2 regions of the Pseudomonas sp. DP-17 genome follow, and region 2 is predicted to be linked to the other one. Evidence: predicted binding sites of a transcription regulator. Region 2 holds the regulator's gene; the other holds the start of a gene.

Region 1 (15,880 bases), on a different contig from region 2:
CCGTTGAAGGCCACGGCGACGGCAAGGATCAGCACCACATTGAGCAGCACCGGACTGAGCACATAGTGAAAGCCCAGGGCGCTGATCGCCGGCCCGCCGGAGACCGCCGCCAGCGCGGTGGCACCGCCCGGCGGGTGGATGCAGCGGGCGTAGTGCATCACCAGGATGGCCGCGCCCACTGCCAGGGCCGGGGTAAAGGATTGCTCAGGGAAGAGCTTCTGGCAGATCACCCCGACCAGGGCTGAGAGTACCTGCCCGCCCAGCACTGCCCAGGGCTGCGACAGCACGCCGTGGGGAACGGCGAACAGCAGCACGGCGCTGGCGCCCATGGAGGCGACGACCCAGATGGCCGCTTCGCCGGGCAATACCCAGTGGGTAACGGCGTAGATGGCGGCGATGCCGCAGAGCGCTCCGATGGCGGAGAGCCATTTTTCAAGATGACTGGTGGCGTTGGCTCGCCAGCCCATCAGGTGCAGGAAACGATTCATGGCAGAACTGGCACGATGAGGCACAAAGCAGTGGCAGGCGGCTCGTTGGCCGCCTGCCTTATGGACAGCAGGCGTCAGCCCTGGCGCGCGCCGCCCAGGCGCTCGCCCATGCGCACGGCGCTGGTGGCGGCGAGGTTTTCCGCCCAGCGGACCTGCTCGGGGCCGAACAGCACGATGGCGGTGGAGCCCAGCTTGAAGCGGCCCAGCTCGGCACCTTTCTCCAGATGGATCGGCGCGCGGGAAGCCTCGTCGTAGGAGAAGGACTTCAGTTCGCGCTTGGGCGGCGTGACCAGGCCGGCCCACACGGTTTCGATGGAGGCGACGATCATCGCGCCCACCAGCACCACGGCCATCGGCCCGCGCTCGGTGTCGAAGATGCACACGACGCGCTCGTTGCGGGCGAACAGCTCCGGCACCTGCTCGGCGGTCAGCTGGTTCACCGAGAACAGGCGGCCCGGCACGTAGACCATTTCGCGCAGGGTGCCGGCCAGCGGCATGTGCACGCGGTGGTAGTCCTTGGGTGACAGGTAGACGGTGGCGAACTCTCCGCCCATGAAGGGCGCGGCGCGCTCGGCGTCGCCGCCCAGCAGTTCCATCAGGCTGTAGCTGTGGCCCTTGGCCTGGAACACGCGGCCATGCTCGATCGGGCCGAGCTGGCTGATGGCACCGTCGGCCGGGCAGAGCACTGCGCCTTCGCTTTCGTCCAGCGGACGCGCACCTTCCTTGAGAGCGCGGGTGAAGAAGGCGTTGAAGTGCTCATAGGCACTCAGGTCCTCGACCTGGGCTTCACGCATATCGACCTGGTAGCGGCGGGCGAACCAGGGAATCAGGCGATCCTTGAACCAGGGCGCGCGGCACTCGGCCGCGCAGCCGATCAGGCGCGACAGCAGGTGATGCGGCAGCAGGTACTGGGCGAGGATGAACAGACGATCTTTGAACGACATTCCTTAAACCTCTACGGGGGTGTCGGGATGGTTGCCCCATTCCGACCAGGAACCGGCATAGCCCTTGACCCGCGGATAACCGAGAGCCTTGGCCACCAGGTAGGTGAAGCCGGAACGGTGGTGGGTCTGGCAGTGGGTTATCACTTCCTTGTCCTTGGTGATGCCCAGGTCCTGAAGGATCTGCGGCATATCGGTACGGATGCGCAGGGCGCGGGCCGGGTCCATGCCGGCGGTCCATTCGAAATTGACGGCGCCGGGCACGTGGCCGGCCTTGGCGGCGAGGACTTTCTGGCCGCTGTACTCGCTGGGGTTGCGAGCGTCCCAGACGGCCAGGTCGGCGGCGCCCAGGCGGCTCTGCAGGTACTCGCGGGTGGCGGTGGGTTCGTCGTGCAGGGTCAGCGGCAGCGGGCCGCCGGCAGGCGCAGGGACGTCCTGGCTCAGTGGCAGGCCGTCAGCGAGCCAGGCATGCAGGCCGCCGTCGACGTAGTGATAGTTGTGGTGGCCAATCACATCCAGCAGCCAGATGAAGCGACCGGCCCAGCCACCGCCTTCGTCGTCATAGACCACGTAGACGGCATCGGGGTTGTGGCCCAGTTCGCCGAACAGCGTTTCCAGATCGGCCTTGGCTGGCAGCAGGCCCGGTGCCGGGCCGCCCAGTTGGGTGCGCGCAGGGGCGACGAAGCGGGCGCCGGGGATGTGGCCTTCGGCATAACGTGCGGCGCTGGTCAGGTCGACCAGGATCAGTTCGGGGGCTTCGAGGCGGCTGGCGAGGTCAGCCGGTTCGATCACCAGGGGCAGGGCGGAGAAGGCGGACATGTCGGAGTCTCCCGGCGGGAACGGTGGCGGAGGCAACGTGAGCAGGCGCCCTGGGCTACCCCTTGAGGGCGGTTAGTTTAAAGGGGACGCGGCGGGGCGCAAACCTTTCGCCGATCAGGCGCCTCGCGCCATGTGCCTCACCGCGTGCTCGATGCACTGAGCGGTCCGGCCGAACGCCTGGGCGTGAAGGTCCGCCAATGGCTGGCCGTGACGGTCGCAAACCACCAGCATGACCACCCGCGCGCCATTGCCCAGCGAACGCAGCAGCAGGTGTTCGCTGGGGATCAGAGCTTTCAGCGAACCGGGAAGCAATGCCGAAAACTCGGCGATGTTGGCCGGGCTCAGGCGCAGCTGACCGGGTTGTTGCAGGAGTTTTCGCAGCACCGGGCTGGCGGCGACTTCCAGCTTGAAGTCGCCGATCTCGCCGTCCAGGCCGAAGTACCGGCGCGCTTGCAGCCAACTGCCACTTTTGTCGGCCAGCAGGATCATCCCGCGCTGCAGACCGCAGGCCAGCAGCGCGTCGGTGGCGCAGTCGAGCAATTGCACGGCGTTGCCAAACGGGCTGGGCGACTGCATCAGGCGGGTGCAGTGCTGGCGCCATTCGGCCAGGGTGTCCGGCGCCTTGGCCGGTTCCTCGGTTTTCGGCCCATTGAGCCAGCGGCGCGCCGCCCAGGGCCAGAGCAACGCCTCGGCCGGGTGCCAGAGCAGCGGCCGCGCGTGGCGGCGAGCGCTTTGTGCGGCAAGACCGTGGACGGTCTGCTGCAATTCTTCCAGCGGCATCTGCAGGTAAAGGCTGGTCAGGCGTTGCCAGCGCAGCATGTGCACGCCGCCCCAGGACTGGTGCGCGGCCATGGCGAGGCTGTTGGCGAGGAGGATGGTGTTAGCCGGACGGGTCAGCCAGCGCTGCAGTTCGGGGTCGGCGTCCAGGCGCTGCTGCTGGCCCAGTGGATCGTGCTCGGTATGGGCGACGTGCAGGGCGCGCACCAGCAGGCGTTTGTCGTCGCTGAGCAGGGCGTAGCCCTGGCCGACCCAGTCCGGCAGCCGCCAGCTGTCGGCCAGTGCGCGGCACAGCGGCAGCAGGCGGGTGCCGAGCAACTCCTCCTCCACTTCGCTGCTGCAGCGGCCCAGGCCATAGACCTGGCGCTGCCAGTTCTCCAGCAGTTCGGGTTTGGCGGTGGCCAGCGCCCAGAGCGGCGCGAGGGTGAACAGGCTGCCCCAGTGGATTTCCTGCCACAGCCGCGCCAGGCGGTTGGCGAACAGGCCGCTGGCCTGCTGCATGGCGTGACGGCTGATCAGCAGCAGCTGGTTCAGCGCACGCGGCATCTGTGCCTCGGGTACCGCCGGCAGGCTGTCGAGCAATTGGCTGGCGCGGCTCAGGCCCAGACGGTTGAGCGCGACTTCCAGGCTTTCCGCCGGATTGTCCTTGGCGCTTGCCGCGCGGTTGGCCTCGCGCAGGATGGCGAAAGCCAGTGTCGGCGCGTCCTGCAGCAGGTCGGCAATGTCCCGTATCGAGCGGCGGCTGTCGTTCAGCGCCCGGCGAATGTGATCGCGTTGCTCCAGGGGAACGGGCAAAGGCAGAGATTCCAGCTGGTTTAGCCAGGCCTTGAGACGCTCTGGATGAAGCATTTGCTTTGACATGCGTGAGGCGCCGAACTGGTTTTTAGTGTTTTCGGCCTATAGTCTTGCCCGAAATCTCCGATAACAACAGGGAGGCGGGAATAGTGCCTCCCTTTCTGTTCACCGTTTCAGTCCGGTCCCCATGGCAAAAATCATCGGCATCATCGTCATTCTGGGCAGCGTCCTCGGCGGCTACATGCTCTCCGGCGGCAAGATCGCGGCCATCATCCAGCCGTTCGAAGTGCTGATCATCGGCGGCGCGGCGCTGGGTGCCTTCCTCCAGGCCAACCCTGGCAGCACCTTCATGACCGTGCTGAAGAAGGCGCCGAAGATGTTCGGCAACCGCTTCACCCACACTTTCTACCTGGAAGTGCTGGGCATGCTCTACGAGGTGCTCAACAAGAGCCGCCGCGAAGGCATGATGGCCATCGAAGCCGACGTCGAGGACCCGGCCGCCAGCCCGATCTTCAGCAAGTACCCGGCGGTGCTCAAGGACGAACGCATGACCGCCTACGTCTGTGACTACCTGCGCATCATGTCCTCCGGCAACATGGCCCCCCACGAGCTGGAAGGCCTGTTCGACATGGAGTTGGGCAGTCTCAAGGAAGACCTCGAACACCCGGCCCATGCCGTCACCCGCGTGGCCGATGCCCTGCCGGGCTTCGGTATCGTCGCCGCGGTGCTGGGCATCGTGATCACCATGGCCCTGCTCGGCCAGGGCAGCCAGGCCGAGATCGGCCACCATGTCGCCGCGGCGCTGGTGGGCACCTTCCTCGGTATTCTCGCCGCCTACGGCTTCGTCGGCCCGCTGGCCAACGCCCTGGAACACGACGCCAAGGAAGAGCTGAACCTGTACGAATCGATCAAGGCTTGCCTGGTGGCTTCCGCCTCCGGCATGCCGCCTTCGCTGGCCGTCGAGTTCGGCCGCAAGGTGCTGCTGCCGGCGCATCGCCCCAGCTTCAGCGAGCTGGAGCAGGCCGTTCGCGGTCGCTGATGGGTCGCCTGACGCATGGATAACAACCAGCCGATCATCGTCAAGCGCGTCAAACGCTACGCAGCCGGCCACCATGGTGGTGGCTGGAAGATCGCCTTCGCCGACTTCGCCACTGCCATGATGGCGTTCTTCCTCGTGCTCTGGCTGCTGTCTTCGGCCACGCCCGAGCAGAAGAAGGCCATCTCCGGCTACTTCCAGGACCCGATCGGTTTCACCGAGAGCGCCAGTCCCTACGTCATCGACCTGGGCGGCACGCCGACGCCGGCGCCGGACAAGACGCTGAACCCGCAGATCCAGGCCCAGCCGGACGCCGACGAGACCCGGGTCAACCCGGACGAGAATGCCAAGATCACCGAGCAACAGGCGCAGGACGTTGCCGAGCAGGTGGAAAAGGAGCGCCTGGAGCTGCTGCTGCAGGAGTTGCAGAACAAGGTCGACGAGAACCCGACCCTCAAGCGCTTCAAGGACCAGATCCTGTTCGAGATCACCCAGGACGGCCTGCGCATCCAGATCGTCGACTCGGACAACCGGCCGATGTTCGACCTGGGCAGCGCGCGCCTGCAGCCGTACTTCGAGGACATCCTGCTGGCGCTGGCCGAGACCATCAAGCAGGTGCCGAACAAGATCAGCATCAGCGGCCACACCGACGCCAAGCCTTACGCCGGCAACGGCGAGTTCGGCAACTGGGAGCTCTCGGCCAATCGCGCCAACGCTGCGCGCCGGGCGCTGGAGGCCGGCGGCTACCCGCAGGACCAGATCGCCCGGGTGGTGGGTTATGCCTCGTCCGCGCTGTTCGACCGCAACCAGCCGCTCAACCCGGTGAACCGCCGCATCGACATCATCGTCCTGACCAAGAAGGCCCAGCGCGCCATCGAAGGCCAGGACGGCAAGGCCGAGAAGCCGGCCCAGGGCGCCGCTCCGGCGGCTCCGGGCACGGCGGCGCCCAATGTCGCGCCGGCCCAGCCGGCCGCCGGACAGGGCGACCCGCTTCCGCCGGACCAGCTCAAGCAGAAGCTCAACCTGTTCGACGACGGTGGCACGCTGAAGCTCGACGAGCTGAACAAGCAGCAGTGAGAAGCGCGAAGGCCAGCTGAAAAGCTGGCCTTCTGCTTTGGGGCTGGATCATGGGCTCGCTCCTGCAGACCCCATGCAACATCGGTGCAGCGAGTGAGGCGTAAGACGCTCCGCGACTCGCTCAGTACTCGTCTTCCGGCAGGCCCGCGAGGATGTGCCGGTAGCTGGCCATCCGCTGCGGCGAGATGCGCCCGTCCTCCAGCGCCTTGAGCAGCGCGCAGCCCGGCTCGCGGTCGTGCTTGCAGTCGCGGAAGCGGCAGTGGCCGAGCAGGTCGTGGAATTCGATGAAGCCCGCCTCCACGTCGTCGCGGCTGACATGGCCGAGGCCGAATTCGCGGATGCCGGGGGAGTCGATCAGGTCGCCGCCGGCCGGGAAGTGGAACAGCCGCGCGGTGGTGGTGGTGTGGGTGCCCTTGCCGGTGACTTCCGACAGGTCGCCCACGCGGGTGTCGACGCCCGGCAGCAACGCATTCACCAGCGAGGACTTGCCCACGCCGGACTGGCCGACGAACACACTGACGTGCTCGTTCAGTGCGGCGCGCAGGGCGTCCAGTGCCAGGCCGTTGGCGGCCGACACCTCCAGCAGCGGGTAGCCCAGCTCGCGGTAGGTGCCCAGCAGCGAATCGAGGAAGGGCGCATTGTCCTCGTCGATCAGGTCGGCCTTGTTCAGCAGCAGCAACGGCTCGATGCCGGCGTGCTCGGCGGCCACCAGATAGCGGTCGATGAGGTTGGCGTGGGGTTCGGGGCGTGGTGCGAAGACGATGACGATGCGGTCGACGTTGGCCGCCACCGGCTTGAGTACGCCGCGCATGTCCGGGCGACGCAGCTCGGAGGTGCGTGGCAGCTGCGCGACGATCACGCCGATGCCCTGGTTGCCCGGCCGCCAGACCACCTGGTCGCCAGTCACCAGCGGTGGCAGGTTGGCGCGCAGGTGGCAGCGGAACACCTGGCCGGCGGCGTCGCCGTCCTGGGCCTCGACTTCCACCTGCACACCGAAGTGGGCAATCACCTGGCCGGTCTGTTCCGGGCCGAGGTCGCCGCCTTCCAGTTCTTCCAGGGCACGCGACTCGCGCTTCGCCGCGCGGGCGGCGCGTTCCTCCTGGACTTTTTCGATCCGCCAGCTCTGCCGGCGGGTGAGGTGACGCTTGGCCATAGGGTATCCACAGGGAAAATCGCGCCGCAGTTTAGCATGCGCACGCCCGCTTCCCGCTAAACTAGAGGGCTGAGCTGAGGAGCCCCATCATGCAGAACCCGCAGAACCTGATCTGGATCGACCTGGAAATGACCGGGCTGGACCCGGACAAGGACGTCATCATCGAGATGGCGACCATCGTCACCGACAGTGACCTGAACATCCTCGAGGAAGGCCCGGTGATCGCCGTGCACCAGAGCGAGGAGTTGCTCGCCGGCATGGATGAATGGAACACCCGCCAGCACGGCCAGTCCGGCCTGACCCAGCGCGTGCGCGAAAGCACCATCTCCGCCGCCGAAGCCGAAGCCATGACCATCGCCTTCCTGGAAAAGTGGGTGCCCAAGCGCAGCTCGCCGATCTGCGGCAACAGCATCTGCCAGGACCGCCGCTTCCTCTACCGCCACATGCCGAAGCTGGAAGGCTACTTCCACTACCGCAACCTGGATGTCTCCACCCTCAAGGAACTGGCCGCGCGCTGGGCGCCGGCGGTGCGTGACGGCTTCAAGAAGGGCAACACCCACCTCGCGCTGGACGACATCCGCGAGTCCATCGCCGAGCTGCGCTACTACCGCGAGCACTTCATCAAACTCTGAGTGGTCGGCATTTCGTTGGCGCATGACCTGGAACGGGCTATGCGCCGACTGGCGCGAGGCGGACAACGCTGGTGCGTTATACGCCCTGCAAGGAACTCAGGCGCCGTGCCGATGCAGCGCCCAGGTCACATGCTCTCGCACCAGTTCCGACGGGAACTCCCGCCGCGCGCGCAGCGCCTCGATCACCGGAATGGTCGACGGTGCATTGCCCAGCCCCACGGCCAGGTTGCGCAGCCAGCGCTCGTAACCGGCGCGCCGCAGCGGCGAGCCCTCGGTGCGGCTGAGGAATTCCTCCTCCGTCCACAGGAACAGCTCCGCCAATGCGGCATTGTCCAGGCTGTGGCGCGGCTGGAAGTCGCCCTGGTCGGTGGCGCGGGCGAAGCGGTTCCACGGGCAGACCATCTGGCAATCGTCGCAACCGAACACGCGATTGCCGATCAGCGGGCGCAGCTCCTCGGGAATCGAGCCCTTCAGTTCGATGGTCAGGTATGAAATGCAGCGCCGCGCGTCCAGCACATAGGGCGCGACGAAAGCGGCAGTGGGGCAGATGTCCATGCAGGCCGAGCAGCGCCCGCAATGCTCTGTGCCGTGCGGCTCGTCCACCGGCAGCGGGAGGTCGGTGAACAGCTCGCCGAGGAAGAAGTAGCTGCCGGCCTTGCGGTTGAGCACCAGGGTGTTCTTGCCGATCCAGCCCAGGCCCGATTGCTCGGCGATGGCCTTCTCCAGTACTGGCGCGCTGTCGACGAAGGCGCGGAAGCCGAACGGGCCAATCTGCTGCTGAATGCGCTCGGCCAGTTGCTGCAGGCGCTTGCGGATCAGCTTGTGGTAGTCGCGGCCCAGGGCGTAGCGCGACACATAGGCCTTCTCCGGATCAGCCAGCACCTGTGCCATGCGCGTATCGCCGGGCAGGTAGTCCATGCGCAGCGACACCACCCGCAGGGTGCCTGGCACCAGTTCGTCCGGCCGCCAGCGCTTGCTGCCGTGGGCGCCCATGTATTCCATCTCGCCGTGGTAGCCCGCTTCCAGCCAGCGCTGCAGATGCTCGCCGTGGGCCTCGAGGTCGAGCCCGCTGATGCCGACCTGCTGGAAGCCGAGTTCACGCCCCCACTCCTTGATGGAGAGGGCGAGGTCGGCATAGTCGAGTGTCGAATCGTGCATGGAAGGCGAGAAAGCGAAGTCCGGGTGCGTATAATTCTGCCAGACCTTGCCGGCGTCGGCCCGCCCGAACGCCAAGGCGACACATTCTGCCGCCCGGAACCGCGATGACTGCCCACGACGAATTGCCTCTGAATCTGTACAGCGCCCAGCAGGTGCGCGACCTCGATGCGCGCCTGATCGCCGCCGGTACGCCCGGCTTCGAACTGATGCGCCGCGCCGCCCACGCCGCCTGGCGCGCCCTGCGTCGGCAATGGCCGGATGCCGGCGAGATCACCGTGCTGGCCGGCCACGGCAACAACGCCGGCGACGGCTACCTGATCGCCGCCCTGGCCCTGCGCGCCGGCTGGAGCGTGCGCGTGCTGGCGGCGGGCGATGTCTCCTGCCTGTCCGGCGATGCGGCTTCGGCCCATGGCGAAGCGCGCTCGGTCGGCGTGGATATCGAGACCTGGAGTGATCGCGCTGAGCTGCGCGGTGTGCTGGTGGACGCGCTGCTGGGCACCGGCCTGGGTGGCGAGGTGCGCGAGCCTTACGCCTCGGCTATCGCTGCGATCAACTCCAGCGGCCTGCCGGTGCTGGCCGTGGACATTCCCTCCGGCCTCAGTGCCGACACGGGAGAAGTGTTGGGCTGTGCGGTGAATGCCGACCTGACCGTGACCTTCATCGGCCTCAAGCTCGGCCTGTTCACCGCTCAAGGCCCCGATCAATGCGGCGAGCTGGTGTTCGACGGACTCGATGCCGATCCTGCGCTGATTTCCGAGGACGGCGTGGCGCGCCGTCTCGCTCCCGCCTCGCTGGCTCGCCTGGCTGCGCGCCCGAAGGCCGCGCACAAGGGGCTGTTCGGCCACGCCTTGGTGATCGGTGGTGATACCGGTATGGGCGGCGCCGTGCTGCTGGCCGCCGAGAGCGCGCTGCGCTGCGGTGCCGGGTTGGTGTCGCTGGCGACCCGTGCCGCTCACGTACCCGCTGCACTGGCTCGCCGGCCTGAGCTGATGGCGCGTGGCGTCTCTTCTTCCGCTGAGCTGCTGCGCCTCGCCGAGCGCGCCGATGTGCTGGTGATCGGCCCCGGTGTCGGCCGCCAGGCCTGGGGGCGCGTACTGGTCAGCGCCGCCGCTAGCCTGGAGCGCCGGCAGGTGTGGGACGCCGACGCGCTCAACCTGCTGGCTGAAGGCCTGGTCGCTCGTCCGTCCGGCGACTGGGTGATCACGCCCCATCCGGCCGAAGCAGCGCGCCTGCTGGGCATTCCCACCGCCGAGGTCCAGGCTGACCGGCCAAGAGCCGCGCACGCGCTGGCGCAGCGCTATCAGGCAGTGGTCGTGCTCAAGGGTGTCGGCAGCCTGGTCGCCTCACCGGACGGCCGGTTGGCGCTGTGCAACCACGGGCATCCCGCCATGGCCGGCGCGGGGCTGGGGGATGTGCTGTCCGGCATCCTCGGTGCGCTGCTGGCGCAGGGGCTGCCTGCTTTCGATGCCGCCTGCCTGGCAGTCTGGCTGCATGCGCGCGCCGGCGAGTCGCTGGGCGCAGAGGGGCGCGGTCTGGCTGCCGCTGATCTGATTCCTGCCGTTCGTCAGTTGCTCGAGGAGTTGTCCCCATGCCTGAACTGAATCTGTTCGCCGATGGCGAAGAGGCCATGGTCGATCTCGGCCGCCGGATTGCCGAGGCGACCGGGGGACGCGGGATCCTCTACCTGCATGGCGACCTGGGAGCGGGCAAGACCACGCTGTCGCGCGGCATCCTGAGGGGATTGGGTCATGGCGGATCGGTAAAAAGTCCGACCTTTACCCTGGTCGAACCCTACGAAATCGGCGATCTGCGCGCCTTCCACTTCGACCTCTACCGCCTTGCCGACCCCGAGGAACTGGAGTTTCTGGGTATTCGCGACTACTTCGAAGGCGATGCGTTGTGCCTGATCGAGTGGGCGGAGCGCGGCAAAGGCATTTTGCCAAAGGCCGACATGGACATTACCATTGTTCCGCATGCGGGCGGACGCATGCTGCGCCTCGACCCGCACGGAACACGGGGCGAAGCCTGGTGTGCCGCCCTGGCCACGGGAGCATAGAAAAAAGATGGGTTGGGGGTTGCGCCTTCGGGCGTTGTTTATCGGGGTGTCCGTTCTGCTGGCATTCTTTGCCGGCGAGGTGTCTGCCGCCACGCAAATCAAGAGCGTGCGCATCTGGCGCGCGCCGGACAACACACGCCTGGTGTTCGATCTGTCCGGTCCCGTGCAGCACAGTCTGTTCACCCTGAGTGCGCCCAACCGCATCGTCGTCGACATCAACGGCGCGCAGATGTCCGCTGCCCTCGACAAGCTCAAGCTCGGCAATACCCCGATTACGGCGATGCGCTCCGCCCAGCGCTCGCCCACCGACCTGCGCCTGGTGCTGGACCTGAAGAACGCGGTCACGCCCAAGAGCTTCGTGTTGCCGCCAAACCAGCAGTATGGCAATCGCCTGGTCGTCGATCTCTATGACCAGGGCGCCGATATCGCTCCGGACGTCCCTGCGACCCCGACGCCCAGCGTGCCCGCCACGCCGGTGAGCCCTGCGCAGTCGGTGGCCAAGATTCCCGCACCCAGCAGCGGCGGCAAGCGCGACATCGTGATTGCCATCGATGCCGGTCACGGCGGCGAAGACCCCGGCGCCCTCGGCCCGAACGGCCTGCACGAGAAGAACATCACCCTCTCGATCGCCCGCGAACTGCAGCGGCAGATCAACCAGATGAAGGGCTTCCGCGCCGAACTGACGCGCACCGGCGACTACTTCATCCCGCTGCGCAACCGCACCGTGATTGCCCGCAAGAAGGGCGCGGACCTGTTCGTCTCCATCCACGCCGACGCCGCGCCCAGCCGCAGCGCCTTCGGGGCCTCGGTGTTCGCCCTGTCCGACCGTGGCGCAACGTCCGAGACCGCGCGCTGGCTGGCTGACACGGAAAACCGCTCCGACCTCATCGGCGGCGACGGCGGCGTGAACCTCGACGACAAGGACAAGATGCTCGCCGGTGTGCTGCTCGACCTGTCGATGACCGCCACCATGTCTTCCAGCCTGGACGTCGGTCACAAGGTGCTGACCAGCGTCGGCCGTGTCACGCCGCTGCACAAGCGTCGCGTGGAGCAGGCCGGCTTCATGGTGCTGAAGTCCCCGGATATCCCGTCGATCCTGGTGGAAACCGGCTTCATCTCCAATCCGAACGAATCCGCCAAGCTGGCCAGTGGCTCGCACCAGCAGGCGCTGGCGCGCTCCATCGCCAGCGGCGTGCGCCAGTATTTCGTACAGACTCCGCCGCCGGGCACCTACATTGCTTCGCTGCGTGACGGCGGCCAACTGGCTTCCGGTCCGCGCGAATACGTGGTGCGCAGTGGCGACAGCCTGGCGATGGTTGCCAGCCGCTTCGACGTCAGCACCGCTTCGATCCGCAGCGCCAATTCGCTCAAGAGCGACGAGCTGAAGATTGGCCAGGTGCTGAAGATTCCGGGCACCTCTCTGGCGTCGCAGCAATGAGTGAGGTGCGCCGAATCCAGCTGCTCACCCCGCGGCTGGCGAACCAGATCGCTGCCGGCGAAGTGGTCGAGCGGCCTGCGTCGGTTGTCAAGGAACTGCTGGAAAACTGCCTGGACGCCGGCGCCAAGCGCATCGACGTCGAGGTCGAGCAGGGCGGCGTCAAGCTGCTGCGCGTGCGCGACGATGGCAGCGGAATTCCCGCCGACGACCTGCCGCTGGCCCTGGCGCGCCACGCCACCAGCAAGATCCGCGAGCTCGAAGACCTTGAACGGGTGATGAGCCTGGGGTTCCGCGGCGAAGCGCTGGCCTCGATCAGCTCCGTCTCGCGCCTGACCCTGACTTCGCGTACTGCCGACGCCGAGCAGGCCTGGCAGGTGGAAGTCGAGGGCCGCGACATGGAATCCACCGTGAAGCCGGCGGCCCATCCGGTGGGCACCAGCATCGAAGTGCGCGACCTGTTCTTCAATACTCCGGCGCGGCGCAAGTTCCTGCGTGCCGAGAAGACCGAATTCGATCATCTGCAGGAAGTCATCAAGCGGCTGGCGCTGGCGCGCTTCGACGTGGCTTTCCACCTGCGGCACAACGGCAAGACCATCCTCTCGCTGCACGAAGCCAAGGACGAAGCGTCCCGCGCCCGCCGCGTGGGTGCCGTGTGCAGCACCGGGTTCCTCGAGCAGGCGTTGCCCATCGAAGTGGAACGCAACGGTCTGCACCTGTGGGGTTGGGTCGGCCTGCCGACCTTCTCCCGCAGCCAGCCGGACTTGCAGTACTTCTATGTGAACGGCCGCATGGTGCGCGACAAGCTGGTCGCGCACGCCGTGCGCCAGGCGTACCGCGACGTGCTGTACAACGGTCGTCATCCGACCTTCGTGCTGTTCTTCGAGGTCGACCCGTCGGTGGTGGACGTCAACGTCCACCCGACCAAGCATGAAGTGCGTTTCCGCGACAGCCGCATGGTGCATGACTTCCTCTACGGCACCCTGCACCGGGCACTGGCGGAAGTGCGGCCGGACGACCAACTGGCGCCGCCGGGAGCGACCACTTTGACCGTGCCGCGCCCCACCGGTGCGGAGGCCGGCGAGTTCGGCCCGCAGGGCGAGATGCGCCTGTCCGAGACGGTGCTCGAAGCCCCGGCCGCTGCGCGTGCCTGGCAGCCGAGCCCGGCTTCCGGCGGTTCCAGTGGTGGCGGTGGTGGTTACAGCTACCAGCAGACGCGCCCGGAGATCCCGCCGATCCAGGAAGCCCAGGGCGCCTACAAGGCCTACTTCGCTCCGCTGCCCGACCAGGCGCCGCAGGCGTTGCTGGAAAGCAGCCAGGACGTACCGCCGCTGGGTTATGCCCTGGCGCAGCTCAAGGGCATCTACATCCTTTCCGAGAACGCCCACGGCCTCGTGCTGGTGGACATGCATGCCGCCCACGAGCGCATCATGTACGAGCGACTGAAGACCGCCATGGCCAGCGAAGGCCTGCGCGGCCAGCCGCTGCTGGTGCCCGAGTCCATCGCAGTCAGCGAGCGCGAGGCGGACTGCGCCGAGGAACATGGCGCCTGGTTCTCCAGGCTTGGCTTCGAATTGCAGCGGCTCGGCCCGGAAACCCTGGCGATCCGGCAGATTCCCGCGTTGCTCAAGCAGGCGGAGGCCACCCAGCTGGTGCGCGACGTGCTCGCCGACCTGCTGGAATACGGCACCAGTGACCGCATCCAGGCGCACCTCAACGAGTTGCTCGGCACCATGGCCTGCCACGGCGCGGTGCGCGCCAATCGCCGCCTGACGCTGCCGGAGATGAACGGCCTGCTGCGCGACATGGAAGTGACCGAGCGCAGCGGCCAGTGCAACCACGGCCGGCCGACCTGGACCCAGCTGGGGCTCGACGAACTGGACAAGCTGTTCCTGCGGGGACGTTGATTTTCGTAAGCCTGCGTTCAGGAAAGTGCAGTAAACTGCACGCCAATCGATTCAGCAGTGCGCGATAACGAGCTTCCGATGTCCCTGCCTCCCGCAATATTCCTCATGGGTCCCACCGCTGCCGGCAAGACCGACCTGGCGCTGGAGTTGGCGCGCCTGCTGCCGGTGGAGTTGATCAGCGTGGACTCGGCACTGATCTATCGCGGCATGGATATCGGCACTGCCAAGCCGTCCCGCGAGGTGCTGGAGGCGTTTCCGCACCGCCTGATCGATATCCGCGACCCCAGCGAGGCCTATTCGGCAGCGGAATTCCGTGCCGACGCCCTGGCGGCCATGGCCGAGATCACTGCGGCCGGGAAGATCCCGCTGCTGGTCGGCGGCACCATGTTGTATTTCAAGGCGTTGCTGGAAGGTCTGGCCGATATGCCCAGCGCCGACCCTGCCGTGCGCGCTGAGCTTGAAGCCTGGGCCGCCACCGAAGGCTGGAGCGTCCTGCACGAAGAGCTGGCCCGCGTCGACCCGGAGTCGGCCGCACGTATCCATCCCAACGACCCCCAGCGGCTTGTCCGTGCCCTCGAGGTGTACCGTGTGAGCGGTATGTCCATGACTGCACACCGCCTGCGCCAGGCGAGTGAAAATGCGGGTCTCGGCGCGCAAGGCGGTGGACAATTACCGTATACTGTGGCTCATCTGGCGATCGCGCCTCTGCAGCGCCAGGTGTTGCACGAGCGTATCGCGCAACGTTTTGATCAGATGCTGGAACAGGGCTTCATCGCCGAGGTCGAACGCCTTCGCGCAAGAAGTGACTTGCACGTAGGGCTGCCGTCCATAAGAGCGGTGGGTTACCGACAGGTATGGGAATACCTCGAGGGCAAACTGTCCTACGCTGAGATGGTGGAGCGCGGCGTCATCGCCACGCGGCAGCTGGCCAAGCGCCAGTTCACCTGGCTCCGCAGTTGGAGCGATCTACACTGGTTGGACAGTCAGGCAAGCGACAATTTGCCGCGTGCCTTGAAATACTTTGAGGCGGTCTCCATATAGGCTCGAGACCTTAATTTCGGCCGTCTATCCTTGGGGTTCAGGACGGCGTTCAGCCAAATTCGACTACTACTAAATCAGTTATTTACCCTTACAAGGAGTGCGGCATATGTCAAAAGGGCATTCGCTACAAGACCCTTACCTCAATACCCTGCGCAAAGAACGCGTTCCGGTTTCCATCTATCTCGTCAACGGCATCAAGCTGCAGGGCCAGATCGAATCCTTCGACCAGTTCGTCATCCTGCTGAAGAACACTGTCAGCCAGATGGTCTACAAGCATGCTATCTCCACCGTGGTTCCCAGCCGCCCTGTGCGCCTGCCCACCGGTGATCAACCGGCCGAGCCGGGCAACGTTTGACGGGAGTCCGCCTTGTTCTTTGAGCGCCCGGGTGGTGGGGAACGGGCCATTCTGGTCCATCTGGAAGGTCAGGACCCCGAGGCGCGCGAAGACCCGCAGGAATTCCAGGAGCTGGCCCGTTCGGCAGGCGCGGAAGCGGTTGCTTTCGTCAGCATTTCGCGCCATCAGCCCTCAGCCAAGTACCTGATCGGCAGCGGCAAGGTCGAAGAG
Region 2 (15,880 bases):
GCTGGCGATCTCTGCCGCCATCCTGATCGCCATGGGCCTGGTTCCGGGCATGCCGCACGTGTCCTTCGTCGGCCTGGGCGGCCTGGCCGCCGCCGGCGCGTACCTGATCTGGCATCGCCAGCGCCAGGCCAGCCAGAAGGCCGAGCAGGAAGCCCAGACCCAGCAGGAACTGCTGCCGGCGCAGCGCGCCGAGCAGACCAAGGAGCTGGGCTGGGACGACGTGACCCCGGTGGACATGGTCGGCCTGGAAGTGGGCTACCGCCTGATTCCGCTGGTGGACCGCAACCAGGGCGGCCAGCTGCTGGCGCGGATCAAGGGCGTGCGCAAGAAGCTCTCCCAGGACCTGGGCTTCCTCATGCCGTCGGTGCACATCCGCGACAACCTCGACCTGCTACCCAACGCCTATCGTTTGACGCTCATGGGCGTCAGCGTGGCGGAAGCGGAGATCTACCCGGACCGCGACCTGGCAATCAACCCCGGCCAGGTGTTCGGCACCCTCAACGGCATCGCCGGCAAGGATCCGGCCTTCGGCCTGGAGGCCGTGTGGATCGAGGCCTCGCAGCGCGACCAGGCGCAGTCCCTGGGCTACACCGTGGTCGACGCCAGCACCGTGGTCGCCACCCACCTGAACCAGGTGCTGCACAAGCATGCCCACGAGTTGCTCGGTCACGAGGAAGTCCAGCAACTGATGCAGCTGCTGGCCAAGACCTCGCCCAAGCTCGCCGAGGAATTGGTGCCGGGGATGATTTCCCTGTCGACCCTGCTCAAGGTGCTGCAGGCGCTGCTGCAGGAACAGGTGCCGGTGCGCGACATCCGTACCATCGCCGAAGCCATCGCCAACGTGGCGGTGAAGAGTCAAGATCCCGCCGCGATGGTGGCGGCGGTTCGTGTCGCGCTGTCCCGCGCAATCGTGCAAACCATTGTGGGACTAGAGCCGGAGCTGCCTGTGATCACCCTGGAACCCAGGTTGGAACAGATATTGCTGAATAGTCTTCAGAAGGCCGGACAGGGCTCCGAAGACGGCATGTTGCTGGAGCCCGGAATGGCCGAGAAGCTGCAACGCTCGATGGTTGAAGCGGCGCAGCGCCAGGAGATGCTTGGCAAGCCTGCAATTCTGCTGGTGGCGGGTCCGGTCCGCGCGATGATGTCCCGATTCGCCCGGATGGCAGTCCCCACCATGCATGTGTTGGCGTACCAGGAAATCCCCGACAACAAACAAGTCACGATTGTCGCCACTGTTGGGCAGAACTGATTGAGGTCCAAGGCCATGCAGGTAAAACGCTTCTTCGCCGCCGATATGCGTCAGGCCATGAAACTGGTCCGCGACGAGCTGGGCCCGGACGCCTCGATCATCGGCAACCGCCGTGTCGCCGGCGGCGTGGAGCTGACCGCGGCGCTGGATTACCAGGCCCCGGTGGCGGCCAGCAAGCCGAACCCGGCGCTGGAGGCCGAGCTGCGCAAGACCCAGGCGAAGATCGCCCAGGCGAAGGCGGACCTGTCGGCTCCCGCCCGTGCCGGCGATGGCGTGCGCAAGGACCGTCAAATGTACGGCACCGAGAAGCCGCGTCGCAGCGCTGCCGAAACCCTGGCCGAAGCCATGGACGCACCGGTCGCCCCGGCGCCGGCCGCTGCCGGTCAGCAGGCGCTGGAGGCCATGCGCTTCGAGCTCAACGGCCTGCGTGAACTGATCGAAGTCCAGTTGGGCTCCATCGCCTGGAACCAGCTGCAGAACCAGCGTCCGAAACAGGCCAACCTGTGGCGCCGCCTTCAGCGCATGGGGCTGCCGGCCGACCTGTCGCGCAGCCTGCTGGAGCGCGTGGCTTCCATTGCCGATCCGAAGCAGGCCTGGCGCATGCTGCTGGCGCACCTGGCGCGCTCGATCAGTACCCCGGAAATCGACCTGCTGGAGCAGGGCGGGGTGATCGCCCTGGTCGGCCCGGCCGGCATGGGCAAGACCACGACCCTGGCCAAGCTGGCCGCGCGCTACGTATTGAAATACGGCGCGCAGAGCATCGCCCTGGTGTCGATGGACAGTTTCCGCATCGGCGCCCAGGAGCAGATCAAGACCCTGGGCCGCATCCTCAACGTGCCGGTGACCCTGGTCGATCCGGGCCAGTCGCTGATCCAGGCCATGGCCCCGCTGGCGCGCAAGCGCCTGGTGCTGATCGATACCGCGGGCTTGCCCGCCAACGATCCGGCGCTGCGCATGCAGCTCGAAGCGCTGTCCTCGCTGAGCCTGAACGTGAAGAATTATCTGGTGCTGGCCGCGACCAGCCAGGCCCAGGTGCTCAAGTCCGCCTGGCAGAACTATCGCTCCTGTGGGCTGGCCGGGTGCATCCTGACCAAGCTGGACGAAGCGGGAAGCCTCGGCGAAGCTCTGGCTCTGGCTATCAGCCAGCATCTACCGGTAGCCTATCTGGCTGACGGGCCGAAGATTCCCGATGACCTGCATGTGGCGCGCGCGCACCAGTTGGTCAGCCGCGCGGTGAGCCTGCAGTCGCCGGAAGAACCCAGCGAAGACGCCATGGCCGACATGTTCGCCGGCCTTTACCAGCAGCCGGTGCGTCGCGCCAGCTGAAGATTGTGAGCCCCGGGTGGGGCGTGGGACGGCCGGTTGAGCCGTCCAAGCGATGCGGATGCTCTGCAAGACGATCCGCGAGCACCGGCAGCAGTGGAGCACCGCCGCCGGATTAGCCGAAGCGTCAGAAACGCGACGGTCGAACGACGAGACAAGGTATTGATATGGGTATGCATCCCGTTCAGGTAATCGCAGTCACCGGCGGCAAGGGTGGCGTGGGCAAGACCAACGTGTCGGTGAACCTGTCGCTGGCGCTGGCCGATCTCGGCCGCCGCGTCATGCTGCTGGACGCCGACCTGGGCCTGGCCAACGTCGACGTGCTGCTGGGCCTGTCGCCCAAGCGCACGCTGGCCGACGTCATCGAAGGCGAGTGCGACCTGCGCGACGTGATCCTCCAGGGACCCGGCGGCATCCGCATCGTCCCGGCGGCCTCGGGCACCCAGAGCATGGTGCACCTCACGCCGATGCAGCACGCCGGCCTGATCCAGGCTTTCAGCGACATCAGCGACAACATCGACGTGCTGGTAGTGGACACCGCTGCCGGCATCGGCGACTCGGTGGTGAGCTTCGTCCGTGCAGCGCAGGAAGTGCTGCTGGTCGTCTGCGATGAACCCACGTCGATTACCGATGCCTACGCTTTGATCAAGCTGCTCAACCGCGACTACGGCATGACCCGCTTCCGCGTACTGGCGAACATGGCCCACAGCCCCCAGGAGGGCCGCAACCTGTTCGCCAAGCTGACCAAGGTGACCGACCGTTTCCTGGACGTGGCGCTGCAGTACGTCGGCGCCATTCCCTACGACGAGTCGGTGCGCAAGGCGGTGCAGAAGCAGCGTTCGGTGTATGAGGCGTTCCCGCGCAGCAAGGCTTCCCTGGCCTTCCGTGCGGTGGCGCAGAAGGTCGACAGCTGGCCGCTGCCGGCCAACCCACGAGGGCACCTGGAGTTCTTCGTCGAGCGCCTGGTGCAACATCCCACGGGTTCGGCCGTATGACCGCGGCCTCCGGAGCGCGTATGTACAGCAAGGCACAGGCGCACAACTCCCAGGAACTGCTGATCCAGAAGCACGCGCCTCTGGTCAAGCGCATCGCCTACCACCTGCTCGGCCGTCTGCCGGCCAGCGTGCAGGTGGAGGACCTGATGCAAGCCGGCATGATCGGCCTGCTGGAGGCCGCGAAGAAATACGATTCAGGCAAGGGTGCAAGCTTCGAGACCTACGCCGGCATCCGCATCCGCGGCGCCATGCTCGACGAGGTGCGCAAGGGCGACTGGGCTCCGCGTTCGGTGCACCGCAACACCCGCATGGTCAGTGACGCCATCCGCGCCGTCGAGGCGAGAACCGGACGCGACGCTAAAGATCAGGAGGTTGCTGCCGAACTCAATATGAGCCTCGAAGATTATTACGGCATCCTCAGCGACACCCAGGGCAGCCGTTTGTACAGCTTCGACGACATGTTGCAGGACGGTGACCAGGGCAGTGGCTTTGCCGAGGACGCCTCGCACCACGACAACGAGCCGTCCCACGGGCTGGAAGACGAACGCTTCCAGGCGGCGCTGGCCGATGCCATCACCAAGCTGCCCGAGCGCGAGCGACTGGTGCTGGCCCTCTATTACGACGAGGAACTCAACCTCAAGGAGATCGGCGAGGTGCTGGGCGTCAGCGAATCGCGGGTCAGCCAGTTGCACAGCCAGTGCGCCGCGCGCCTGCGTTCGCGTCTGGCGGAGTGGCGCGCTCGCTGAGCATCGGGTAGTTTCGCGCCTGCTTGTTCCTAGCGAAAAGGCTGAAGGAATTTTCCCTAGGCAAGTTAAAGGCTTACGAATTTCTGGGTGACGTTCCTTTGACGCCCCCACAGCGAAGAGCGCTCGGCGCTCAATGAATTGACGGCACGCCCGCCAGGGCGCGTTTGGTATCGATGGAGGCAGGTTTGGACAAGAATATGAAAATTCTCATCGTGGACGACTTTTCCACGATGAGGCGCATCATCAAGAACCTCCTGCGGGACCTGGGGTTCACCAACACCGCAGAGGCCGACGACGGCACCACTGCGCTGCCGATGCTGCACAGCGGCAACTTCGACTTCCTCGTGACCGACTGGAACATGCCCGGTATGACCGGCATCGACCTGCTGCGTGCGGTCCGCGCCGACGAGCGCCTCAAGCACCTGCCGGTGCTGATGGTCACCGCCGAAGCCAAGCGCGACCAGATCATCGAAGCGGCCCAGGCCGGGGTCAACGGCTATGTGGTCAAGCCTTTCACCGCTCAGGTGCTGAAAGAAAAGATCGAGAAGATTTTCGAGCGGGTCGGCAGCTAAGGCCGGCATAGAGGGCGTCATGGATTTCAACGAATCCGCGGGTGACTTCGAGTCGACCCTGAAAAAACACGCGCGCGAATTGGTCGAATGCCTCGAGCAGGGCGACGTTCAGACCGCCGTGCAACTGATCTCCGAACTCAACCAGGCGCGTGATCGCGGGCTCTACCAGGAAGTGGGCAAGCTCACCCGCGAGCTGCACAACGCCATCGTCAACTTCCAGATCGACCCCAGCTCCCCGCGCGCCCAGGAAGTCTCGCAGATCGCCGATGCGACCGATCGCCTGTCCTACGTGGTGACGATGACCGAGAAAGCGGCCAACCGCACCATGGACCTGGTGGAAGAGTGCACCCCGGTGGTCATGCACATCGAGACCCAGGCCAAGGAGCTGCAGGAAGACTGGTCGCGCTTCATGCGCCGCGAATTGGGCCCGGACGCCTTCCGCGACCTGGCCAAGCGCGTCGAGCAGTTCCTCTACATCAGCGCCCAGGACAGCCGCAAACTCTCCGCGCACCTGAACGACATCCTGCTCGCGCAGGACTTCCAGGACCTCACCGGACAGGTGATCAAGCGCGTCACCAAGCTGGTGACCGAAGTCGAGTCGAACCTCGTGAAGCTGGTCTGGATGGCGGGCCAGGTGGATCGCTACGCCGGCATCGAGCATGACCACGAGAGCATGCGCGACGCGGTGGAAAAAGAAAGATCATCCAAGGGTGAAGGTCCGCAGATTGCTGCCGATACAAGAAAGGACGTCGTGTCCGGTCAGGACGATGTCGACGATCTGTTGTCCAGCCTTGGTTTTTAAGCGTCCGCTGACGCTGTAGAGGGAGCATCCGAATGAGCTTCGACGCCGATGACGAAATCCTCCAGGACTTCCTGGTGGAGGCCGGCGAGATTCTCGAGCTACTGTCCGAGCAACTGGTCGAGCTGGAAAGCCGTCCGGAAGACATGGACCTGCTCAATGCCATCTTCCGTGGGTTCCACACCGTCAAGGGTGGGGCAGGCTTCCTCCAGCTGAATGCGCTGGTGGAGTGCTGCCACATCGCCGAGAACGTGTTCGACATGCTGCGCAAGGGCGAACGCCGCGTGGATGCCGAGCTGATGGACGTGATGCTGCAGGCGCTGGATACCGTCAACGTCATGTTCCAGCAGGTGCGTGACGCGCAGGAGCCGACCCCGGCGACTCCCGAGCTGCTGGCCGCGCTGTCGCGCCTGGCCGACCCGAACGCCGCTCCTGCCGAGGCTCCCGCTCCCGCAGCTGCCCAGCCCGTGGTGGCTGCGGCTCCGGCTGAACCGGCGGCTTACGGTGACATCACCGACGATGAATTCGAACAGTTGATGGATGCCCTCGAGCCTTCCTCCGAAGCGCCTGTCGCGCCGGTTGGCAGCGGTGGCGACGACATCACCGATGATGAATTCGAAGCGCTGCTCGACCAGCTGCATGGCAAGGGCCAGTTCAGCGCTGGCGCCAAGGAGCCTGCCAAGGCGGCTGCGGCTGCCGCTGTCGAAACGCCGGCCGGTGGCGACGAGATCAGCGACGACGAGTTCGAAGCGCTGCTCGACCAATTGCATGGCAAGGGCCAGTTCACCGGCGCGAAGGAAGAAGCTCCTCCCGTCGAAACCGTTGCCCCGACCAAGCCCGAGGAAGCTGCGGCTGCGGGCGGCGACGACAACATCACCGACGACGAATTCGAGAAGCTGCTCGACGAGCTGCACGGCAAGGGGCAGTTCACCGGCGCGAAGGAAGAACCGGTCGTGGCCGCCCAGCCGCCCGCCCAGCCGGCTCCGGCGCCCAAGCCCGCTGCCGCTGCCGCCAGGCCTGCGCCGGCCAAGCCCGCCGCTGCGGCCGCCGAGAAGCCGGCCAACGAAGCGGAAACCACCGTGCGCGTGGACACCGCCCGCCTGGACGAGATCATGAACATGGTCGGCGAACTGGTGCTGGTGCGTAACCGCCTGGTGCGCCTGGGCCTGAACAGCGGCGACGAGGCGATGGCCAAGGCCGTCTCCAACCTCGATGTGGTCACCGCCGACCTGCAGTCGTCGGTGATGAAGACCCGCATGCAGCCGATCAAGAAGGTCTTCGGCCGCTTCCCGCGGCAGGTCCGCGACCTGGCGCGCAACCTGAAGAAAGAGATCAACCTCGAGCTGATCGGCGAAGAGACCGACCTGGACAAGAACCTGGTCGAAGCCCTGGCCGACCCGCTGGTGCACCTGGTGCGCAATGCGGTCGACCACGGCATCGAAGGCCCGGACGAGCGCGAGGCCGCCGGCAAGTCGCGTTCGGGCAAGGTGGTGCTGTCCGCCGAGCAGGAAGGCGACCATATCCTGCTGTCGATCTCCGACGACGGCAAAGGCATGGACCCGGACGTGCTGCGCGCCAAGGCCGTGGAGAAGGGCCTGCTGGACAAGGACGCGGCCGATCGCCTGTCCGAGTCCGACTGCTACAACCTGATCTTCGCCCCGGGCTTCTCGACCAAGACCGAGATTTCCGACGTCTCCGGCCGCGGTGTCGGCATGGACGTGGTGAAGACCAAGATTTCCCAGCTCAATGGGATCATCAACATCTACTCGACCAAGGGCCAGGGCTCGAAGATCGTCATCAAGGTCCCGCTGACCCTGGCGATCATGCCGACCCTGATGGTGATGCTGGGCAACCAGGCCTTCGCCTTCCCGCTGGTCAACGTCAACGAGATCTTCCACCTCGACCTGTCGAACACCAACGTGGTCGACGGCCAGGAAGTGGTGATCGTCCGCGACAAGGCCCTGCCGTTGTTCTACCTCAAGCGCTGGCTGGTGCCGGGCGCGCAACATGACGAGCCGGGCGAGGGCCATGTGGTGATCCTCTCCGTGGGCACCCAGCGCATCGGCTTCGTGGTCGATCAGCTGGTGGGCCAGGAAGAGGTGGTGATCAAGCCGCTGGGCAAGATGCTGCAGGGCACGCCGGGCATGGCGGGGGCGACCATCACCGGGGACGGGCGCATCGCGCTGATCCTCGACGTGCCGAGCATGCTCAAGCGCTACGCCCGTCGTATCTGACCGCCATGGGCGGGCCGCGGCTCGCCCATGTGATGGAAGAAGTTTTTTCAGGAGTGTCTATGGCTGTCAAAGTCCTGGTGGTGGACGATTCGGGGTTCTTCCGCCGCCGTGTCTCGGAGATTCTTTCGGCTGACCCGCAGATCCAGGTGGTCGGCACGGCGACCAACGGCCGCGAGGCGATTGATCAGGCCCTGGCGCTCAAGCCCGACGTGATCACCATGGACTACGAAATGCCGCTGATGGACGGCATCACCGCCGTGCGGACCATCATGCAGCGCTGCCCGACGCCGGTCCTGATGTTCTCCTCGCTGACCCACGAGGGCGCGCGGGTGACCCTGGATGCGCTGGATGCCGGCGCGGTGGATTACCTGCCGAAGAATTTCGAGGACATCTCGCGCAACCCGGATAAGGTCCGCCAGCTGCTGTGCGAGAAGGTCCACACCATCGCCAGGAGCAACCGCCGCTTCGCCGCGTACTCTTCGTACTCGTCGAGCCCGGCCGCACCGGCTTCGACTCCCGCTGCCGGCAGCGCGCGCCCGGCCGCTCCCGTTTCCTCGGGCGGCAGCCATGCGCCGGCCGCTCCGGCTGCGGCGACCTCTGCCGCCCCAAAGCGTAAGCCCTACCGGCTGGTAGCCATCGGCACTTCGACCGGTGGGCCGGTGGCGCTGCAGCGGGTGCTGACCCAGCTGCCTGCCAACTTCCCGGCGCCCCTGGTGCTGATCCAGCACATGCCGGCGGCCTTTACCAAGGCCTTCGCCGAGCGCCTGGACAAGCTGTGCAAGATCACCGTCAAGGAAGCCGAGGACGGCGACATCCTGCGTCCCGGGGTGGCCCTGCTGGCTCCCGGCGGCAAGCAGATGATGGTCGACGCTCGTGGCGCCGTGCGTATCCTCCCCGGCGATGAGCGGCTGAACTACAAGCCCTGCGTCGACGTGACCTTCGGTTCCGCGTCCAAGGCCTATGGCGACAAGGTCCTGGCGGTGGTGCTCACCGGCATGGGCGCCGATGGCCGCGAAGGCGCGCGGATGCTCAAGCAGGGCGGCGCCCAGGTCTGGGCCCAGGATGAAGCCAGCTGCGTGATCTACGGCATGCCCATGGCGGTCGCCAAGGCAGGCCTGGCCGACGCGGTTTACAGCCTCGACGACATTGGCCGGCACCTGACCGAGGCCTGCGGCTGATGGATGTCCTCAGCCTGGTCGGCCTGATTCTCGCGCTGGTCGCCATCATCGGTGGCAACTTCCTCGAGGGCGGGCACGTCGGTGCCCTGGCCAATGGCCCGGCGGCACTGATCGTAGTGGGCGGCACCCTCGCCGCCGCGCTGCTGCAGACTCCCGTGGCGGTGCTCAAGCGCGCCGTGACCATGCTGCGCTGGATGATCCTGCCGCCCAAGGTGGACCTGGTCGGCGGCATCAACCACGTCGTCGGCTGGAGCATGACGGCGCGCAAGGAAGGCCTGCTGGGCCTGGAAACCGTCGCCGATGCCGAGCGCGACCCATACGCACGCAAGGGGCTGCAACTGCTGGTGGACGGCACCGAACCCGAAGCCATCCGCAGCATCCTCGAAGTCGACCTGTACAACCAGGAAAGCCGCGACCTGGCCGCCGCCAAGGTGTTCGAGGCCATGGGCGGCTATTCGCCGACCATCGGCATCATCGGTGCGGTGATGGGCCTGATTCATGTGATGGGCAACCTCGCCGACCCCAGCCAGCTCGGCAACGGCATTGCCGTGGCCTTCGTCGCCACCATCTACGGCGTCGGCCTGGCCAACCTCCTGCTGCTGCCCATCGGCAACAAGCTGAAAAGCATCGTGCTGCGCCAGTCCTGCTACCGCGAAATGCTCATGGAGGGCCTGCTGTCCATCGCCGAGGGAGAGAACCCGCGCTCCATCGAGCTGAAGCTGCAAGGCTTCGTCGGCTGAGGGGGAGATGCGCATGCCTCGCCGCAGACGTCATGAGGAACACGAGAATCACGAACGCTGGCTGGTGTCCTACGCGGACTTCATCACCCTGCTGTTCGCCTTCTTCGTGGTGATGTACTCGATCTCCTCGATCAACGAGGGCAAGTACAAGATCCTCTCGGAGACGCTGACCGGCGTGTTCAACCAGCCGGACCGCTCGATCCGCCCGATCCCCGTCGGCGAGGAGCGCCCGCGCACCCAGCAGCCGGACGAATCGCTCAACGAGCCGCAGGACGAGGGCCAGGCCCAGGGCAACCCGGACACCCTGCAGCAGATCACCGACAGCGTGCGCCAGGCCTTCGGCGACCTGATCGCTACCGATCAGCTGTCGGTGCGCGGCAACGAGTTCTGGATCGAGATCACCCTCAATTCCAGCCTGCTGTTCCCCAGTGGCGACGCGATCCCCAACGACGCCGCCTTCGCAATCATCGAGAAGGTCGCCAGGATTCTGGCGCCTTACCGCAACCCGGTCCATGTCGAAGGCTTCACCGACAACGTCCCGATCCACAATTCGCAGTACCCGACCAACTGGGAGCTGTCCGCGGCCCGCGCCGCCAGCATCGTCCGCATGCTGGCCCAGGACGGCCTCGACGCCGGTCGGCTGGCGGCGGTGGGCTATGGCGAATTCCAGCCAGTGGCGGACAATGCCACGGCGGATGGCCGCGCACGCAACCGCCGGGTGGTGCTGGTGATCTCCCGCAACCTGGAGGTGCGCCGCAGCATCAGCGGCGTGGGCAGCGGCAAGGCGCAGCCGGACCCGGCGTTGCGGCATGCTGGCACGCAAACTGCACCAGTGGTTGCCAGCGAGGCGCCCGGCAGCGGCGCCGTCAATTCTTCGTCATCGGCAGGGACTGAATGATATGAACACCCTGAACCGAAACACGGCCTGCGGGGAGCCAGCACTATGAAAGTCTGGGCGGTAGCCAACCAGAAAGGCGGGGTCGGCAAGACCACGTCCTCCATCGCATTGGCGGGCCTGCTGGCGGACGCCGGCAAGCGCGTGCTGATCGTCGACCTGGACCCCCACGGCTCGATGACCAGCTACTTCGGCCACGACCCGGACACGCTAGAACACAGCGTGTTCGACCTGTTCCTGCACCAGGGCAACGTGCCCGAGGGACTGCCCGAGTCGCTGCTGCTGCCCACCAGCCACGAGAACATCCGCCTGCTGCCCTCGAGCACTGCGCTGGCCACCCTGGAGCGCCAGTCGCCTGGGCAGAACGGCCTGGGCCTGGTGATCGCCAAGAGCCTGGCGCAGCTGTGGAACGAATTCGACTACGCGATCATCGACAGCCCGCCGCTGCTGGGCGTGCTGATGGTCAACGCGATGGCGGCCAGCCAGCACCTGGTGATCCCGGTGCAGACCGAGTTCCTTGCCCTCAAGGGCCTGGAGCGCATGGTCAATACCCTGAAGATGGTCAACCGCTCGCGCAAGCAGGCGCTGCCGTTCACCATCGTGCCGACCCTGTTCGACCGCCGTACCCAGGCCTCGCTGGGCACCCTGCGGGTACTGCGCGACACCTACCCGGACACCCTCTGGCAGGCGTTCATCCCGGTGGACACCAAGCTGCGCGACGCCAGCCGCCTGGGCACCGTGCCTTCGCGCAACGACAGCAACAGCCGCGGCGTGATCGCCTACCGCGCGCTGCTCAAGCATCTGCTGGCCCACGTGCCGGCGAGCCAGGTAGCCTGACCATGGCGCCGCCGAGAAGCGCAGGCTCCAACAAAAGAATCCGACGGATGCGCTCAAGAGCGGCGCATCCGCTGCCGATAGGCTGGACAGTCACCTTGCGCGGTTATCCATCATGAGTCGTTCCGCTACCGCCACTCGCCCCCAGCTCGCACTGCAGTCCTACCTGGATGCGCTGCTGCAGGAGGCTACATTCGAAGACTTCGCTCCGGAACCGGAAGCGCAGCCCGTTGCCGCGCCTGTGGCCCTGGCTCCGGTTGCACCGGTGGCGTTGGTGGTCAGCGAGCCGGTGGCGCCGCTGGTTCCCGAGCCTCAGGCTGCGGTGGTGCAGACTTCGGAAACCAGCGTCAGTCTCGATGAATTCGAAGCGGCCGTGCTCGAAGAGCAGGTCCGCGACGCGCGCTTGAACGTGCCCGCGCGCGCGCCGGCTATCCAGGCTCCGGCGGCTGAACTGCGCTTGCCCGAGCCGACTGCCCCGGCGGTGGAAACCGTTGTCGCCGATGAGCCGCCGGCGCAGCTGGGCCAGGTCATCGACCTGCACCAGCCCGGCAGTGCCGAGCTGCCCGCCGCGCCGCTGAAGCTGCTCGACGACGGTCGCCCGGTGTGGGCGGCCGAACCCTTCGAGTGCCTGCTGTTCGACGTCGCCGGGCTGACCCTGGCCGTGCCGCTGGTGTGCCTGGGCTCGATCTACCCCCTGGCGGGGCACGACCTGACCCCGCTGTTCGGCCAGCCGGACTGGTTCCTCGGCATCCTGCCGGGCCAGAACGGCAACCTGAAGGTGCTCGATACCGCGCGCTGGGTAATGCCCGAGCGCTACCGCGACGACTACCGCGAGGGGCTGCAGTACGTGATTTCCGTGCAGGGCTATGAGTGGGGGCTGGCCGTGCATCAGGTCAGCCGCTCGGTGCGCCTGGACCCGTCCGAAGTGAAGTGGCGCAGCCAGCGCCAGCAACGGCCGTGGCTGGCCGGCACGGTGATCGACCAGATGTGCGCGCTGCTCGACGTCTCGGCCCTGGCCGAACTGATCGCTAGCGGTGCGGCCAAGCGCCTGCAGCCTTGAGGCCGGCTTGAAAACCACCTGAATTGAAAGACAACCTCCGCGCCGCAGGCGGCGCGGAACCAGAAGAGGCGAGGGGATATGAAGAAAACGTCAGCGCAAGGTGCCGAAGATCCGATTCTGCAGTGGGTCACCTTCCGCCTGGACAACGAGACCTACGGCATCAACGTGATGCAGGTCCAGGAAGTGCTGCGCTACACCGAGATCGCGCCGGTGCCGGGAGCCCCGAGCTATGTGCTGGGGATCATCAACCTGCGCGGCAACGTGGTCACCGTGATCGACACCCGCCAGCGCTTCGGCCTGGACCCGGCGCCGGTCTCGGACAACACCCGCATCGTCATCATCGAAGCCGACAAGCAGGTGGTGGGCATCCTGGTCGACAGCGTCGCCGAGGTCGTCTACCTGCGTCAGTCCGAGATCGAGACCGCGCCGAACGTCGGTAACGAGGAATCGGCCAAGTTCATCCAGGGCGTCTGCAACAAGAACGGCGAGCTGCTGATCTTGGTCGAGCTGGACAAGATGATGACCGAGGAAGAGTGGTCGGAGCTGGAGAGCATCTGAGGTGCTGATCGCTCTGGTGGTGCTCGGTATCGCCTGCGTGGGCCTCGCGCTGTCCTGCGTCTGGCTGTTCGGCCGCCAGCGCGCCCAGGAAGCCCGGGCGGCTCAGCTGGAGAAGCAGCTCGCGGTGTTCGAGCAGCGTCTGAAGGAGCAGGGCAAGCGCATCGAGTCCTACCAGCAGATCAACGTCCGCATGGGCGAGGAGCTGCGCGAGCTGAACAAGCAGGTCGCGCCGCTGCCCGAGCGCCTGGTGCGCATCGAGCAGCGCGACCCCACCAGCCTGTCCTTCAGCCAGGCCGCGCGCCTGGTCGGCATGGGAGCAAGCCCCGAAGACCTGACCCAGAGCTGCGGCCTGTCCCAGGCCGAAGCCGAGCTGGTCGCCCGCCTGCATCAGGGCAAGGCGCGGGACTGAGCCCGCGCCCGCTGTTTTCGTGACGAATCGCTATCCGCGGCGGTAACCGGCGGCCTCGATGGAAATGGCGTCGGAGCGGCACTCCTTGCGGTCTTCGCTGCGCCGTGGAGCGAAGTGGCCATCCATGATTTCCCTGACGGAGCGTGCGCCTCTGAAGTCCTGGGGCAGCACGATGCGTATCTCCTCCAGGTAGTCGCCGCGGCAGATCAGCAGGGCGTTGTTGGCCGCCGCCGTGCTGCCCAGTTCATCGGTCAGTTTTGAGTAAAACGTCTGCTTCGATATCGTGCCGCCGACGTGTTCCCGGACATAGCTGCCGGGAGTCGAATCGTTGAAGGATTTCGTCAGGTCGACGGCAAGACGGAAGTAATCGTCATCGCTCAGAGCGGTTTGGCAGACGCCGTGCGTCTTCCATTCGTAGTTGCCGAATTGGGTGCTGAACTGGAAGTTGGGCATCCACGGCTTGATGTACTCCAGGGTCGAGTTGCTCAGCTCCAGGGATGCCCCTCGGCAGTTGCCGTAGCGCTTGCCGCATGGCGTCTTGTTCGGCCACAACCCGTGCAATGTGAAGTTCGACACCGCCAACCGGCCATCCTTCATCGCCTGGCATTCGGGCTTCTGGCCGCCAGCCGGGTTATGCACGCAGAAGCCTGGCTGCCAGGTCAGGGCCAGCACATAGCTGTCGTAGGTGTCGGCCATGCTGCACTGTGATGAGCCGGTTTGACGGCCGCCGATGAGCAGGTCGCTGACCGAGCCGCAGCCGCTGGAGACCCAGCGCAAGTCATTGGAGACTTGCACGCGGACCCAGTCATATTGCTGCTTGTTGACCTCGACGATACGGTAGGTTTCGCCCGGTTGCACGACGAGTGAGCCAGGGTTGCTGCCTTTCTTGAACGACTGGTAGGCCTCGCACTGCGTCGTGACATCGAAGGTGCCTTGCGTGACTTCCACGGCCTGGGCGCGAAGACCGGCAATCAGCGACAACGTAACGAATATCCCTGTGACGACGCGCTTAATGTCCATTGGCTGATCCTGTGGTGATGCGGCGTTGCCGATTTGCGCTGTCCCAGTCCGCCAGAGCTCGCAGCAGAAATAGTAAAGCCCCTGGGAGGGGCTTTTCGGGCAGAGCATGATTGCATTCAGTCGCCGTTGCGCGGGGTGCCGATATTGAAGCGTTGAGCAATGACGCCCATCGCTACGATCACAGCTGCCAGCAGGAGTGTATACACCACTTCGTAGAAGTAGGTGCCTTCCCAGACCATGACGATGAACGCGCCGATGATAAACAGGATCACCGCGTAGGTCAGCCAGGGGAACAGCCAGACCTTGAGCTGGATGTCCTTGCCTTCGGCTTCCAGCTTGCGGCGCATCCGCAGTTGCGAAAAGGCGATGGCGAGGTAGACGAGCAGGGCGATGGTCCCGGTGGTCTGCATCAGCACGTCGTAGACGTCCATCCATTGCATGGCCGTCAGGACAATCGCCACCAGCGCGAAGATGCTCGAGATCAGCACGCCAACGAACGGAGTGCCAGTGCTGCGGCCGGTGATCTGCATGATGCGGTGGGCATCCCCGCGGCGGGACAGCGAGTACAGCATGCGCGAAGCGGTGTACAGCGCTGAGTTGAAGCAGCTGCACACGGAGGTGAGGACAACGAAGTTGACGATCAGGCCGGTGTAGGGAATGCCCAGGGCATCCAGCGTTACGCGATAGGAGCCCCAGGTCGGATCGCCCAGGTGCGGGTTGTTCCAGGGTACCAGCGCGACCACGATGAAGATCGAACCGATGTAGAACAGGCAGATCCGCCAGACCACCGATCTGGTGGTGCGGATGATTTCCTTGCCGGGATTGGCCGACTCGGCGGCGGCCACGGTGACGATCTCGGCTCCCAGGAATGCGAACATCACGCCGAGCAGGGCAACCACCACCGATTTGCCGCCATTGGGCATGAAGCCACCCGTCGAGGTCAGGTGCGACCAGCCACGGGTCTCGCCCCAGGGCCAGAGGTGGGCAATCGCCAGGCTGCCAATGATGATGAAGATGACGATGGCGATGACCTTTACGAGCGCGAACCAGAACTCGAATTCGCCATAGCTGCGCACGTTCATGAAGTTCACCACCATCAGCGACAGCGTGACGATCAGGGCGAAGCCCCAGCCAGGGATCAGCGGGAACCAGCTGTTGAGGATGTTCCCGGCGACAAAGGCTTCCCAACCCATCAGCAGGGCCCAGAAGTACCAGTACAGCCAGCCGATGGTGAAACCCGCCCAGCGGCCAATGGCACGGTCGGC

What was found. Region 2 encodes FliA, which starts transcription of late flagellar genes. Its sites were predicted from a motif close to CTAAAGTTTNNNNNNNNNNNGCCGNTAA; they were not measured.
Region 1: the regulator FliA is predicted to act here: its motif matches at 3,923-3,950, upstream of motA (flagellar motor stator protein MotA).

Annotation. Positions count from the first base shown of each region.
Region 1 is NZ_JAKSXG010000012.1:202,877-218,756, reverse strand. Features, by position in the region: gene MJ122_RS19615 (HPP family protein) at 1-488, opposite strand, end outside; gene asd (archaetidylserine decarboxylase) at 563-1,432, opposite strand; gene rhdA (thiosulfate sulfurtransferase) at 1,436-2,248, opposite strand; gene MJ122_RS19600 (HDOD domain-containing protein) at 2,363-3,874, opposite strand; gene motA (flagellar motor stator protein MotA) at 4,008-4,859, shown strand; gene motB (flagellar motor protein MotB) at 4,875-5,933, shown strand; gene rsgA (small ribosomal subunit biogenesis GTPase RsgA) at 6,055-7,086, opposite strand; gene orn (oligoribonuclease) at 7,176-7,718, shown strand; gene queG (tRNA epoxyqueuosine(34) reductase QueG) at 7,815-8,876, opposite strand; gene MJ122_RS19570 (NAD(P)H-hydrate dehydratase) at 8,981-10,477, shown strand; gene tsaE (tRNA (adenosine(37)-N6)-threonylcarbamoyltransferase complex ATPase subunit type 1 TsaE) at 10,465-10,932, shown strand; gene amiB (N-acetylmuramoyl-L-alanine amidase AmiB) at 10,940-12,370, shown strand; gene mutL (DNA mismatch repair endonuclease MutL) at 12,367-14,274, shown strand; gene miaA (tRNA (adenosine(37)-N6)-dimethylallyltransferase MiaA) at 14,353-15,315, shown strand; gene hfq (RNA chaperone Hfq) at 15,422-15,670, shown strand; gene hflX (ribosome rescue GTPase HflX) at 15,683-15,880, shown strand, end outside.
Region 2 is NZ_JAKSXG010000001.1:296,093-311,972, reverse strand. Features, by position in the region: gene flhA (flagellar biosynthesis protein FlhA) at 1-1,252, shown strand, start outside; gene flhF (flagellar biosynthesis protein FlhF) at 1,268-2,578, shown strand; gene fleN (flagellar synthesis regulator FleN) at 2,743-3,570, shown strand; gene fliA (RNA polymerase sigma factor FliA) at 3,567-4,316, shown strand; gene MJ122_RS01440 (chemotaxis response regulator CheY) at 4,514-4,888, shown strand; gene MJ122_RS01435 (protein phosphatase CheZ) at 4,908-5,690, shown strand; gene MJ122_RS01430 (chemotaxis protein CheA) at 5,723-7,921, shown strand; gene MJ122_RS01425 (chemotaxis response regulator protein-glutamate methylesterase) at 7,981-9,099, shown strand; gene MJ122_RS01420 (flagellar motor protein) at 9,099-9,839, shown strand; gene motD (flagellar motor protein MotD) at 9,853-10,737, shown strand; gene MJ122_RS01410 (ParA family protein) at 10,783-11,571, shown strand; gene MJ122_RS01405 (CheW domain-containing protein) at 11,684-12,628, shown strand; gene MJ122_RS01400 (chemotaxis protein CheW) at 12,707-13,186, shown strand; gene MJ122_RS01395 (DUF2802 domain-containing protein) at 13,188-13,595, shown strand; gene MJ122_RS01390 (ribonuclease T(2)) at 13,626-14,615, opposite strand; gene MJ122_RS01385 (amino acid permease) at 14,732-15,880, opposite strand, start outside.